3 regions of the Streptomyces sp. NPDC037100 genome follow, and region 3 is predicted to be linked to each of the others. Evidence: riboswitches for the same ligand, from Rfam matches in the RefSeq annotation. Region 3 holds a riboswitch; each other region holds the start of a gene.
The links. Region 3 has a riboswitch for cyclic di-AMP ahead of ACZ7EG_RS08105 (C40 family peptidase). Riboswitches for the same ligand answer to the same signal wherever they lie in the genome.

Region 1 (3,262 bases), on a different contig from region 3:
AGTCGTCGCTCCGGGCCGTGCGGGGCCCGGTTGCCGCGGCCACGGGGCAAAGTGCCAGGTGGCGTGGAGCGGCAGGCTAGTCGGACCGCGTTTCGGGCACGTTAATCCAGTCGTGATCCACCGGTCGGCGTGTCCCCGTCCCGCATGCCGATCAGCGCCCGCAGACCGTCCCGGAGGGCCTCGACCGGCGCCGGCCCGAAGAGGGACTGCTGGGCGATGAACCCGAGCACCGCGGCATCATCGTGCGGGCCACGTGGTCCGGCGCCACGTCCGCCCGGCATCATCCCGGCCTCCTGGTAGTCCTCGACGATCCTCCCCAGGCCGCGCGGACCGAGCCGTAGCCGTCCGCGAGCAGGAGTGCCGGCTCCTCGTTGCGCAGGGTCTCCGTCCACACCTGGACGACGAGCCGCGGGAAGGCGGGCCGGCCGTCGACGACCAGGGACTCACGGGCGGCGAGCGTCCTGCCGAGAACGGAGGCGATGAGTTCGTCGGACCTGCGCGTGATGCGGAAGGTCGTGGACAAGGTCACCGAGGTCTTCCGTCTGCACGGGCACGGGCCTAGTGGCCGGCCCTCCAGTGCTCCGCCGCGATGCCCCTGCCCGAGCCGATCCGCGGTCAGGCGAGCGATCTGGCCATCCAGGCGGATGAGTTGGCCCGCGTCCGGAGCCGGATGGAGGAGATGCTCGCCCTGAACACGGGCCGCACCCGGGAGCAGGTGAGCGCGGACATCGAGCGGGACAAGTCCTCACCGCGCAGGAGGCGGCGGAGTACGGCCTGGTGGACGGGATCATCCCCGGCCGCAAGGCCACCCTCGCCCCGCCGACCGGGCAGTGAGGCCCCGGTGCTCCCGCCCGAACTGCCGTCGCTTCCCGCCCTGACCCGCGCCGAGGCGGAACTGATCGACCGTTACCTCGACGTCGTCGACCTGCTCGGCCGCATCAACCCGGCCCGCGACGGCGACACCTACCGCGGGCTGCGCGCCGCCCAGGCCCTCGTCGGCAAGGTGACCGCGCTGCGTGATGCTCTGGCCCTGATGCACCAGCGGGGCGAGACGGAACTGCACGCCGACACCCTGGTCCGGGCGCTGCGCGTGCTGGACGGTGAGCGGCGCACGGCCCGGCTCACCCTGCCCCCGGAGTCCGTCAGTTGACGCGAAGCCGTCGGTCCGGATGCCCGACGACGGCGGAGCGTTCGGAGCTGAGTTGAAACGGACCAAAAGACGTACCCCTGTTCGGAGTAGGCGGAGGACCGATTTTCGGGCCCTCCCGGTTGCGCAACACGCGTAGCCCGGGGACGGACTGGGGTATTCCGCCGCTGGTCCGACGGTCCGCGAACCCGTGGACAGTGGCGCGAACGCACACGTGTCCACCCGAACGGGTGAGTGGTGAGTAACAACACAAATCCCCGGTTCCGTTGGGAAATCCGGACAGGCATGCGCCAAGATCCCTGTCTGACGACAAGCCCCCGCCGCTGTGGCGGGGCGATCCGGGCGGACGCCGAGTCCTGCCGCCGCCCGGATGACCGGTCGACAGGAGTGGATCGGCAGGAGTGGAGGACCCAAGCACGACGGGTCGCCGGAACGGTCACGCCATGACCGGACCCGAGCAGCCCTTGGGGTGAAGCCGCGTCAGCGGCCGGGCAACTTTGTCAGCCCGAATCCGACAGGTCATCCTTCACAGGCGGCTGACGAAGGGTTGCGCATGACTGCGCTCAATCGTGTCCCGTCGCTCATGGCCCGAGCCGGTACGGCCTCGGCGCTCACCATCGCCGCGGTGGGCGGCTCGATCGTGGCGCCCGGCTTCACCTCCGAGGCCGCGGCAGCCACACCGGCGACCAAGGCACTCCAGATCGCGGCATCCAAGAAGGGTTCGCCCTACAAGTACGGGGCGATAGGGCCGCACCGGTTCGACTGCTCCGGGCTCACGCTCTACTCGTTCAAGAAGGCCGGCAAGAAGCTCCCCCGCACGGCTGCCCAGCAGTACAACAAGACGCGCCACATCTCCGCCAAGAACCGCAAGGCGGGAGACCTGGTGTTCTTCCACTCGGGCAGCAACGTGTACCACGTCGGTATCTACGCGGGTAAGAACAAGCTCTGGCACTCCCCGAAGAGCGGGGACGTGGTGCGACTGCAGAAGATCTGGACCAAGAGCGTCTGGTACGGGCGCGTGAAGTGATCCGCCCGGCGTGCGGCGGCGTCCTTGACGCGCCGCCGCACGCCGGAGCGTGACACGGCCGTAAGTGGATACCCGTGACGTCATGGCCGAGCACCGTCCCTGCACCGCGCGCAACGAGACTCCGCTGCAACGCGCCGACCGCAACTTCGTCGAGCTGCTCCAGGAACTCCGCGTCACCCAGACGGGTGTGCAGATCCTCTTCGCCTTCCTGCTGTCGCTGGCCTTCACCTCGCGCTTCGGGGACCTGGACACGGTTCAGCGCGTCACCTACGTCATCACGCTGCTGCTGGCGGTCCTGGCCGCCGCGCTCTTCACCGCGCCGGCCGCGCTGCACCGCTCCCTCTTCCAGCAGGGCGCCAAGCCCCGCATAGTGCAGGTCTCCTCGCGTCTGGCCACGACCGGTCTGAGCGTGCTGGTGTTCGCGTTCAGCGGTTCGGTGCTGCTGGTGGTCGACGTGACCACGGGCCGGGCCGGTGGCATCGCCGCGGGCGTCGCGACCTTCCTGGTCTGCGTCGGGCTGTGGGGGATACTCCCCCGGCTGGTGCGACGGGCGGGGCTGCACGTGGAACGGGACGGAGCCGGGGAGACCACCGAGGAGGAGCCGGAGGGGGCCGAGATCCGGATCCCGGCACCGCTGCGGCGCACCGTCCGGCAGCCGTCAGAGCTGCGAGGGGCGGCAGCGCACCGGGAGGCGTCGGCGCGGCACCGGTGAGGGCCGCGGGCTCGGGCGGGTCGCACAGCGCGCAGCGGGCCGCGTAGAGCCGCGAGGGTGGCCCGGATGTGGGTCGCGCGGGCCGGGGTGCGTCGAGGCACCCGGTGGGGAGGGCCTTCAGGTCCTGCTGTGACCGGCTACGCCTCCTGCTGGCCCGCCGTCGTCACCGGGCGGACCGGGACGGCCCACGGGAGTTCGATCGAGATGGTCTTGCCGCCTTCGCGGGTGGGGCGGATACGGAGTCTGCCACCGCACTCGGCGGTCAGCCAGCGGATGATGACCAGGCCGCGGCCGTTGTCCTGCTGGACGGCTGCGGGCAGGCGTCTGGGGAAGCGCGGGTGACTGTCCGTGACACCGATGCGCAGCCGTTCGTCGC
Region 2 (3,262 bases), on a different contig from region 3:
TGCACGACGTCCGGGGCGTACGGCGGCTCATGGTCGAGGGCGGGGGCCTGATCCACACCCAGCTCCTCACCCAGGGCCTCGCCGACGAACTCCAGCTGGTCCTCGCCCCGCTCTTCGTGGGCGACCCCCGGGCGCCCCGGCTCTTCGGCCCCGGTGGCTACCAGGGCGGCCGGCTCCGGCTGCTGGAGTCGCGGCGGATCGAGGACGTCGTCCTGATGCGCTACGAACCGACCGCCCCGGGCGCCGGCTCCCTGCCCGCCGCCGCCGACCATCACTGGCTGGCCCGCGCCTGTGAGCTGGCCGAGCGCTGTCCGCCGTCGGACACCGCGTTCAGCGTGGGCGCGGTCGTGGTCGCCGCCGACGGTACGGAACTGGCCCGTGGCCATTCCCGAGAGGGCGGCGACCCGGTGGTGCACGCCGAGGAGGCGGCCCTCGCGAAGCTCGACCCGGCCGACCCGCGCCTGCCCGGCGCGACGGTGTACAGCAGCCTGGAGCCCTGCGCTCGCCGCGCCTCCCGCCCCGCGCCCTGCGCCCGGCTGATCCTCGACGCGGGTGTCCGACGGGTCGTCACGGCCTGGCGCGAGCCGGACACCTTCGTGAAGGACGCCGACGGCAGCGGCCTCCTGGCGGCCCGGGGGGTGGAGGTCGTCGTCCTCCCGGAACACGAGGAGCGGGCCAAGGCCCCGAACCGTCACCTGCCGGGCTGAGCGCGGCCCGATCAGTGGGTGTGCGCGAGTGGTCCCGCGGATGGCGTACACTGGTGTCACAACGACGCGGGGTGGAGCAGCTCGGTAGCTCGCTGGGCTCATAACCCAGAGGTCGCAGGTTCAAATCCTGTCCCCGCTACTGAAGGCCAAGGGCCGGAATCCAAAAGGATTCCGGCCCTTGGTGCATTCCCCGGTGACGCCATTACGGTCGGTGAGGGAACCACCCCGTTCCGCATAACAACTGACGTACCGTCAAAACTCGTCGGTCACTTGTGAAGCGGTCAACTCGCCCGATTTGAGCCGGTCATGGCGGCAAAGTCCGCGCGAAAAAGGTTAATGATCAAGTGGAATCGCTGGAATACCCCTCGCGCCTCCATTAACGTTCGATAACGCAGCGCGGTCGTCCCAGCCGTCACAGAAGGCGGCTCCGTGCGCATGCGCCGAATCCTGAAAGGGAACCGGGGAACCACCACTTGGGGTGAATCGGGCGGATACCACCGTGGAAGCACGGCGGGTATACGCGCGTAGGAGACCTTCCTGCTCCGAACCCGTCAGCTAACCCGGTAGGCGAGAAGGAAGGAAAGGAGTACGCCCACGTGGCGTCCAACCGGCCTGCCCCCACGGCCCCGTACGCGCCGAAGCGCGAGACCGACACCTTCGGCTACGGCGGTCAGCGCACCGACGAGGGCCCGTTCCAGGAGTGGAACCCCACCGAGGAGTCCATCCGTCCCGTCCGTGGCCGGCATCGCGTCACCAAGCAGCGTGGCGGAGGCCTCGCCCGCAGCTCCACCGTCCTGGGCGTCGGCGTCATAGCCGCCGTGGGTGCCGGCGGCATGGCCAGTGCCCAGACCGGCAAGCCCCCGGTGTCCATCTCCGTGCCGGACCTGCCCTCGGTGGGTTCCCTCATCTCGGACGACGACACCCCCGAAGGTTCCGCCACCCCGCTCAGCAGCCTCGGCACCGCCACGGCGGCCACCGAGGAGAGCACCTCCGAAGCCGGCGCCGGCGAGGCGCTGCGCGCCCGGATCATGGCCCAGGTCGAGCACCAGCAGGACCAGATCGAGACCAAGGCCGCCCAGGACGCCGCGGCCGCCGCCGAGAAGGCAGCCGCGGAAGCGGTCGCCAAGGCGGAGAAGGAAGCCGAGGCCAAGGCCGCCGAGGCCAAGCGGAAGGCGGAGGAGGAGGCCAGGAAGAAGGCCGAGGCCGAGCGTCTCGCCGCCCTGGCCAAGCAGTTCACGCTGCCGACCTCCTCGTACACCATCACCTCCAGCTTCGGCCAGGCCGGCGCCTACTGGTCCTCCGGCTACCACACGGGCCTGGACTTCGCCGCCCCCACGGGCACGCCGATCAAGGCCGTGCACAGCGGCACCATCACCGAGGCGGGCTGGAACGGCTCGTACGGCTACAAGACCGTCCTCACCCTCGATGACGGCACCGAGATCTGGTACGCGCACCAGTCCTCCATCGGCGTCAGCGTCGGCCAGAAGGTCAGCACCGGCGACGTGATCGGCCGCGTGGGCGCCACCGGCAACGTCACCGGCGCGCACCTGCACCTCGAAGTCCACTCCGGCGGATCCGCGAGCGGCATCGACCCGATGGCGTGGCTGCGCGGCAAGGGACTGAACCCGTAAGCGGTACGTACCGTTGAAGCACCGACGGCCCTGACGACCCCCCGACGTCAGGGCTGCCGGACGTTGTGGCGTGCGGCGGCGCACGCCGGGCGGGAGTGTTTACAGGGCCTTTGCGTACGCCGCGGAATGAGGCGTTCCCCTCGGGGGGTTGACGTGCAGCATGACTTCACTGCGCAAGCTCGGCTCTTCCGACCTCGAGGTCTTCCCGCTCGCCCTCGGCGGCAACGTCTTCGGCTGGACCGCCGACGAGGACCAGTCGTTCGCCGTACTCGACGCCTACACCGCCGCCGGCGGCAACTTCGTCGACACCGCCGACTCCTACTCGGCCTGGGTGGAGGGCAACAAGGGTGGTGAGTCCGAGACGGTGCTCGGCAAGTGGCTGAAGTCCCGCGGCAACCGCGCGGACGTCGTCGTCGCCACGAAGGTCAGCCGGCACCCCGAGTTCCGCGGACTGTCCGCCGGCACCGTCAAGGCCGCCGCCGATGCCTCCCTGCAACGCCTCGGCACCGATTACATCGACCTCTACTACACGCACTTCGACCAGCCCGACGTGCCCGTCGAGGAGATCATCGGCGCGCTCGACAGTCTTGTGAAGGCCGGGAAGGTGCGGCACATCGCCGCCTCCAACATCTCCGCCGAGCGGCTGCGGGCGTCCCTGGAGTTCTCCGAGCGTGAGGGGCTCGCCCGGTACGTGGCCCTCCAGCCGCACTACAACCTGGTCTCCCGCGACACCTACGAGGGTGAGCTGCAGGATCTCGCCGAGCGGACCGGCCTGGCCGCCTTGCCGTACTTCTCGCTCGCGTCCGGCTTCCTCACGGGCAAGTACCGGCCCGGCACGACGGTCGACAGCGCGCGGGCGGGCAGTGCCGCCGCGCACCTGGAGACCGAGCGGGGCCAGCGGGTGCTCGCCGCCCTCGACGAGAT
Region 3 (3,262 bases):
CACGCCGCCCCTCGGCCTCCGCGGTGAGCAGCACCGCCCAGAGCACCATGGCGAGCGCCAGCAGCGCCTCGGCCAGGGGCTGCTGCCCGGCCGCGGAGAAGCCGGTGCCCAGGGCCGCGGTCGCCGCCACGGTGGTGAGCGCGGCCGGTGTCTCCCCCCGCCACTCGCCGTGCGTCCGCTGGACGAGGCCCGCGGCCGCCGCCGACCAGGCCGCGCAGGCCAGGGCCAGGGCGATGCGGGAGAGGACCGCGTACCCCGCCGAGTCCAGACCGGCCGACACGGTGCCGGTCGCCAGCGCATACGTCGCCCACCAGGCGGCAAAGGGGGAGGGACCGGACATAGCGCCGATGCTAGAGAGCGGTGCGCGCGTTACGAGAGGGGCACGCGCGCGTGCCCCTCAAAAACGTGACGCGACCTCTGGGCCCTCAGGCCTCACTCAGGCCGGGCGCACCACGCTGTGGATCGCCGACTCGCCGTCGTAGTAGATCGACTCCTCGCGCACGTACGTGCCGGGCTTCGGCGCGTGGATCATCATGCCGTTGCCGATGTAGATCCCGACGTGCGTGACGTCGTCGTAGAAGAAGACCAGGTCACCGGGCCGGGCCTGGGAGAGCGGGACCGTGGTGCCGGCGTTGACCTGGTCGTAGGTCGTGCGGGGCAGGGTGACGCCCGCGGCCTTCCAGGCGGCCTGGGTGAGGCCCGAGCAGTCGTAGGAGCCGGGTCCGACGGCGCCCCACACGTACGGCTTGCCGATCTGGGCGCGGGCGAAGGCGAGCGCCTTGTCGGCCTTGGTGGCGTACGAGGAGTCGGCCGGGACCGTCGAGGAGTCGGCCGGGACCGTCGAGGAGGACGAGCCGGAGCCCGACGATCCCGTCGATCCGGACGAGGAGGACCCGCCGTCCTGCTGCTGGGCGGCCTCCTCCGCCTGCTGCTGCGCGGCCTGTTGCCGGGCCAGCTCGTCGGCCTTGCGGGCGGCCTCCGCCTGCTTCTCCTTCTCGATCGCCGCGAGCCGGGCCTTCTCCTCGGCGGTCAGCTTCGACATCAGCTCGCGCGCGTCGGCGAGCTTGCGCTGGACGGTGGCCTTGGCGGTCTTCAGATCACCCTGCGACTCGGTGAGCGTCTCCAGGCTCTCCGTGGCCTCCTGGCGCTTCTTCATCGTCTCGGACTGCTGCGTGACGTAGTCGTCGACCGCGACCTTCTGACGGCCCGTCATGCGGTCCATCAGCTGAGTCTGGTCGAAGTAGTCCTGCGGGGTGTCCGCGAGCAGGAACGTCGCCGTGTCCGGGGCGGCGGCGCCGGTGCGGTACTGGGCGGAGGCGAAGGAACCCAGCTCCTCGCGCGCCTCGTTGAGCTTCTGGGTGCGCTGGGCGACGTCGTCGAGGAGGGTGTCGACGCGCTTGCGCTGCTTCGCGGTCTTCTCCTTGGCCGCGTTGTACTTGTCGGTCGCCGACTCGGCCTGGCGGTACAGGTCGTCGACCTTCTTCTCGACTTCCTCCAGGCTGGGCTTGTCGTCGGCCTCGGGGGCGGCGTTGGCCGACTGGGACAGCAGGGCCACGGAGGTGAGGGCCGCCGTTGCGAGGGCGGGGGTCCGTATGCCTGCCATGCGCGTACCCGTAGGACGCGACTTGCGGTGCGACGCCAAGGGAGGCGACTCCTTCCATGTTCCGCCTACCGGGTTAGCTGTCGGGTTCGGGCGGGTGGTTCGGAAGGTTTGCCCTACGGCCTTCTCCGCACAGGGAGGCGGGCCGATTCACCCCAGGTTCACGGTTGGGTCCCCGGCTCCGGCTGCCGCTGCGGCACACCGGACTCGGCGGAGGCCGCGCGGCCCGGCGACGTTCGCCGGTGGGGGTCATGCGGCCTGGTCGCACCGTAGCCAACTCGTGTGGCCCCTGTGAAGGTTGATGGGTGATATGCCCGATACATTTTCGTGACCTTATTGCCGAGCGTTGCCGAGAGTGGACGATCAAGGGGGATTGGATGGGAAAAGTCCGCACTTGACGGGCGTGTAGCAGGGTGTGATCGCGCCGTCATGGAGGGCGACAACGCGCCGCCGGGCGGTCGGCGGGGCCCCGGGCGCGCGGCGATGTTCTCAGGGCGGCGGCGGGCTGTCAGTGGGGCGCCCTAGACTCGGAGAGCGATGAGCAGCCTCTTTGACGACAGCTTCCTGGCGAACCTCCAGGCCCAGCGGGGCCCCGCGGACGAGCCCCCGCCGCCACCCGAGGACGATCACGTTCCGGAGTCGATCCCGGACGATCTGTTCGGCGGGAAGTTCGACGTGCCCCCGGACCGGGACGCCTACTACCGGGACGGAGCCCCCCGCCCGGTGGTGGACACCGCCGCCCTCCTGGAGGGGCTGAACGACAACCAGCGCGCCGCCGTCGTCCACTCCGGCTCCCCGCTGCTCATCGTGGCCGGCGCCGGCTCCGGCAAGACCCGCGTGCTCACGCACCGCATCGCCCACCTGCTCGCCGAGCGGGACGTGCACCCGGGCCAGATCCTCGCGATCACCTTCACCAACAAGGCCGCCGGCGAGATGAAGGAACGCGTCGAGCAGCTCGTCGGCCCGCGTGCGAACGCCATGTGGGTCATGACCTTCCACAGCGCGTGCGTGCGCATCCTCCGGCGCGAGAGCAAGAAGCTCGGCTTCACCTCGTCCTTCTCGATCTACGACGCCGCCGACTCCAAGCGTCTGATGGCCCTGGTCTGCCGCGACCTGGACCTCGACCCCAAGCGCTTCCCGCCGAAGTCCTTCAGCGCCAAGATCAGCAACCTGAAGAACGAGCTGATCGACGAGGAGGACTTCGCCGCCCAGGCCGCCGACGGCTTCGAGAAGACCCTCGCCCAGGCCTACGCCATGTACCAGTCGCGGCTGCGCGAGGCGAACGCCCTCGACTTCGACGACCTGATCATGACGACGGTCAACCTGCTGCGCGCCTTCCCGGACGTCGCCGAGCACTACCGCCGCCGCTTCCGGCACGTTCTGGTGGACGAGTACCAGGACACCAACCACGCGCAGTACGCCCTGGTCCGCGAGCTGGTCGGCACCTCGGAGCACCCCGTCGACGTGCCGCCCGAGGCCGAGATCCCGCCCGCCGAGCTGTGCGTGGTGGGTGACGCCGACCAGTCGATCTACGCCTTCCGCGGCGCGACGATCCGCAACATCCTCCAGTTCGAGGAGGACTACCCGGACGCGACGACGATCCTGCTCGAGCAGAACTACCGCTCCACGCAGACGATCCTCAGCGCCGCCAACGCCGTCATC

Region 1: linked by a shared signal. The riboswitch ahead of ACZ7EG_RS32550 (C40 family peptidase) and the one ahead of ACZ7EG_RS08105 (C40 family peptidase) in region 3 are both predicted to bind cyclic di-AMP.
Region 2: linked by a shared signal. The riboswitch ahead of ACZ7EG_RS10110 (M23 family metallopeptidase) and the one ahead of ACZ7EG_RS08105 (C40 family peptidase) in region 3 are both predicted to bind cyclic di-AMP.

Annotation. Positions count from the first base shown of each region.
Region 1 covers NZ_JBVJSX010000012.1:139,810-143,071, forward strand. Annotated here, with positions in the region: gene ACZ7EG_RS32530 (hypothetical protein) at 102-230, opposite strand; gene ACZ7EG_RS32535 (hypothetical protein) at 281-529, opposite strand; partial or broken gene ACZ7EG_RS32540 (ATP-dependent Clp protease proteolytic subunit) at 590-682, shown strand; gene ACZ7EG_RS32545 (hypothetical protein) at 842-1,150, shown strand; cyclic di-AMP (ydaO/yuaA leader) riboswitch at 1,517-1,697, shown strand; gene ACZ7EG_RS32550 (C40 family peptidase) at 1,701-2,174, shown strand; gene ACZ7EG_RS32555 (DUF6328 family protein) at 2,257-2,886, shown strand; gene ACZ7EG_RS32560 (ATP-binding protein) at 3,024-3,262, opposite strand, start outside.
Region 2 covers NZ_JBVJSX010000003.1:21,784-25,045, reverse strand. Annotated here, with positions in the region: gene ACZ7EG_RS10120 (dihydrofolate reductase family protein) at 1-707, shown strand, start outside; tRNA gene ACZ7EG_RS10115 (tRNA-Met) at 773-846, shown strand; cyclic di-AMP (ydaO/yuaA leader) riboswitch at 1,136-1,292, shown strand; gene ACZ7EG_RS10110 (M23 family metallopeptidase) at 1,304-2,338, shown strand; gene ACZ7EG_RS10105 (aldo/keto reductase) at 2,499-3,262, shown strand, end outside.
Region 3 covers NZ_JBVJSX010000002.1:657,168-660,429, reverse strand. Annotated here, with positions in the region: gene ACZ7EG_RS08110 (SLAC1 family transporter) at 1-340, opposite strand, end outside; gene ACZ7EG_RS08105 (C40 family peptidase) at 437-1,642, opposite strand; cyclic di-AMP (ydaO/yuaA leader) riboswitch at 1,651-1,823, opposite strand; gene pcrA (DNA helicase PcrA) at 2,138-3,262, shown strand, end outside.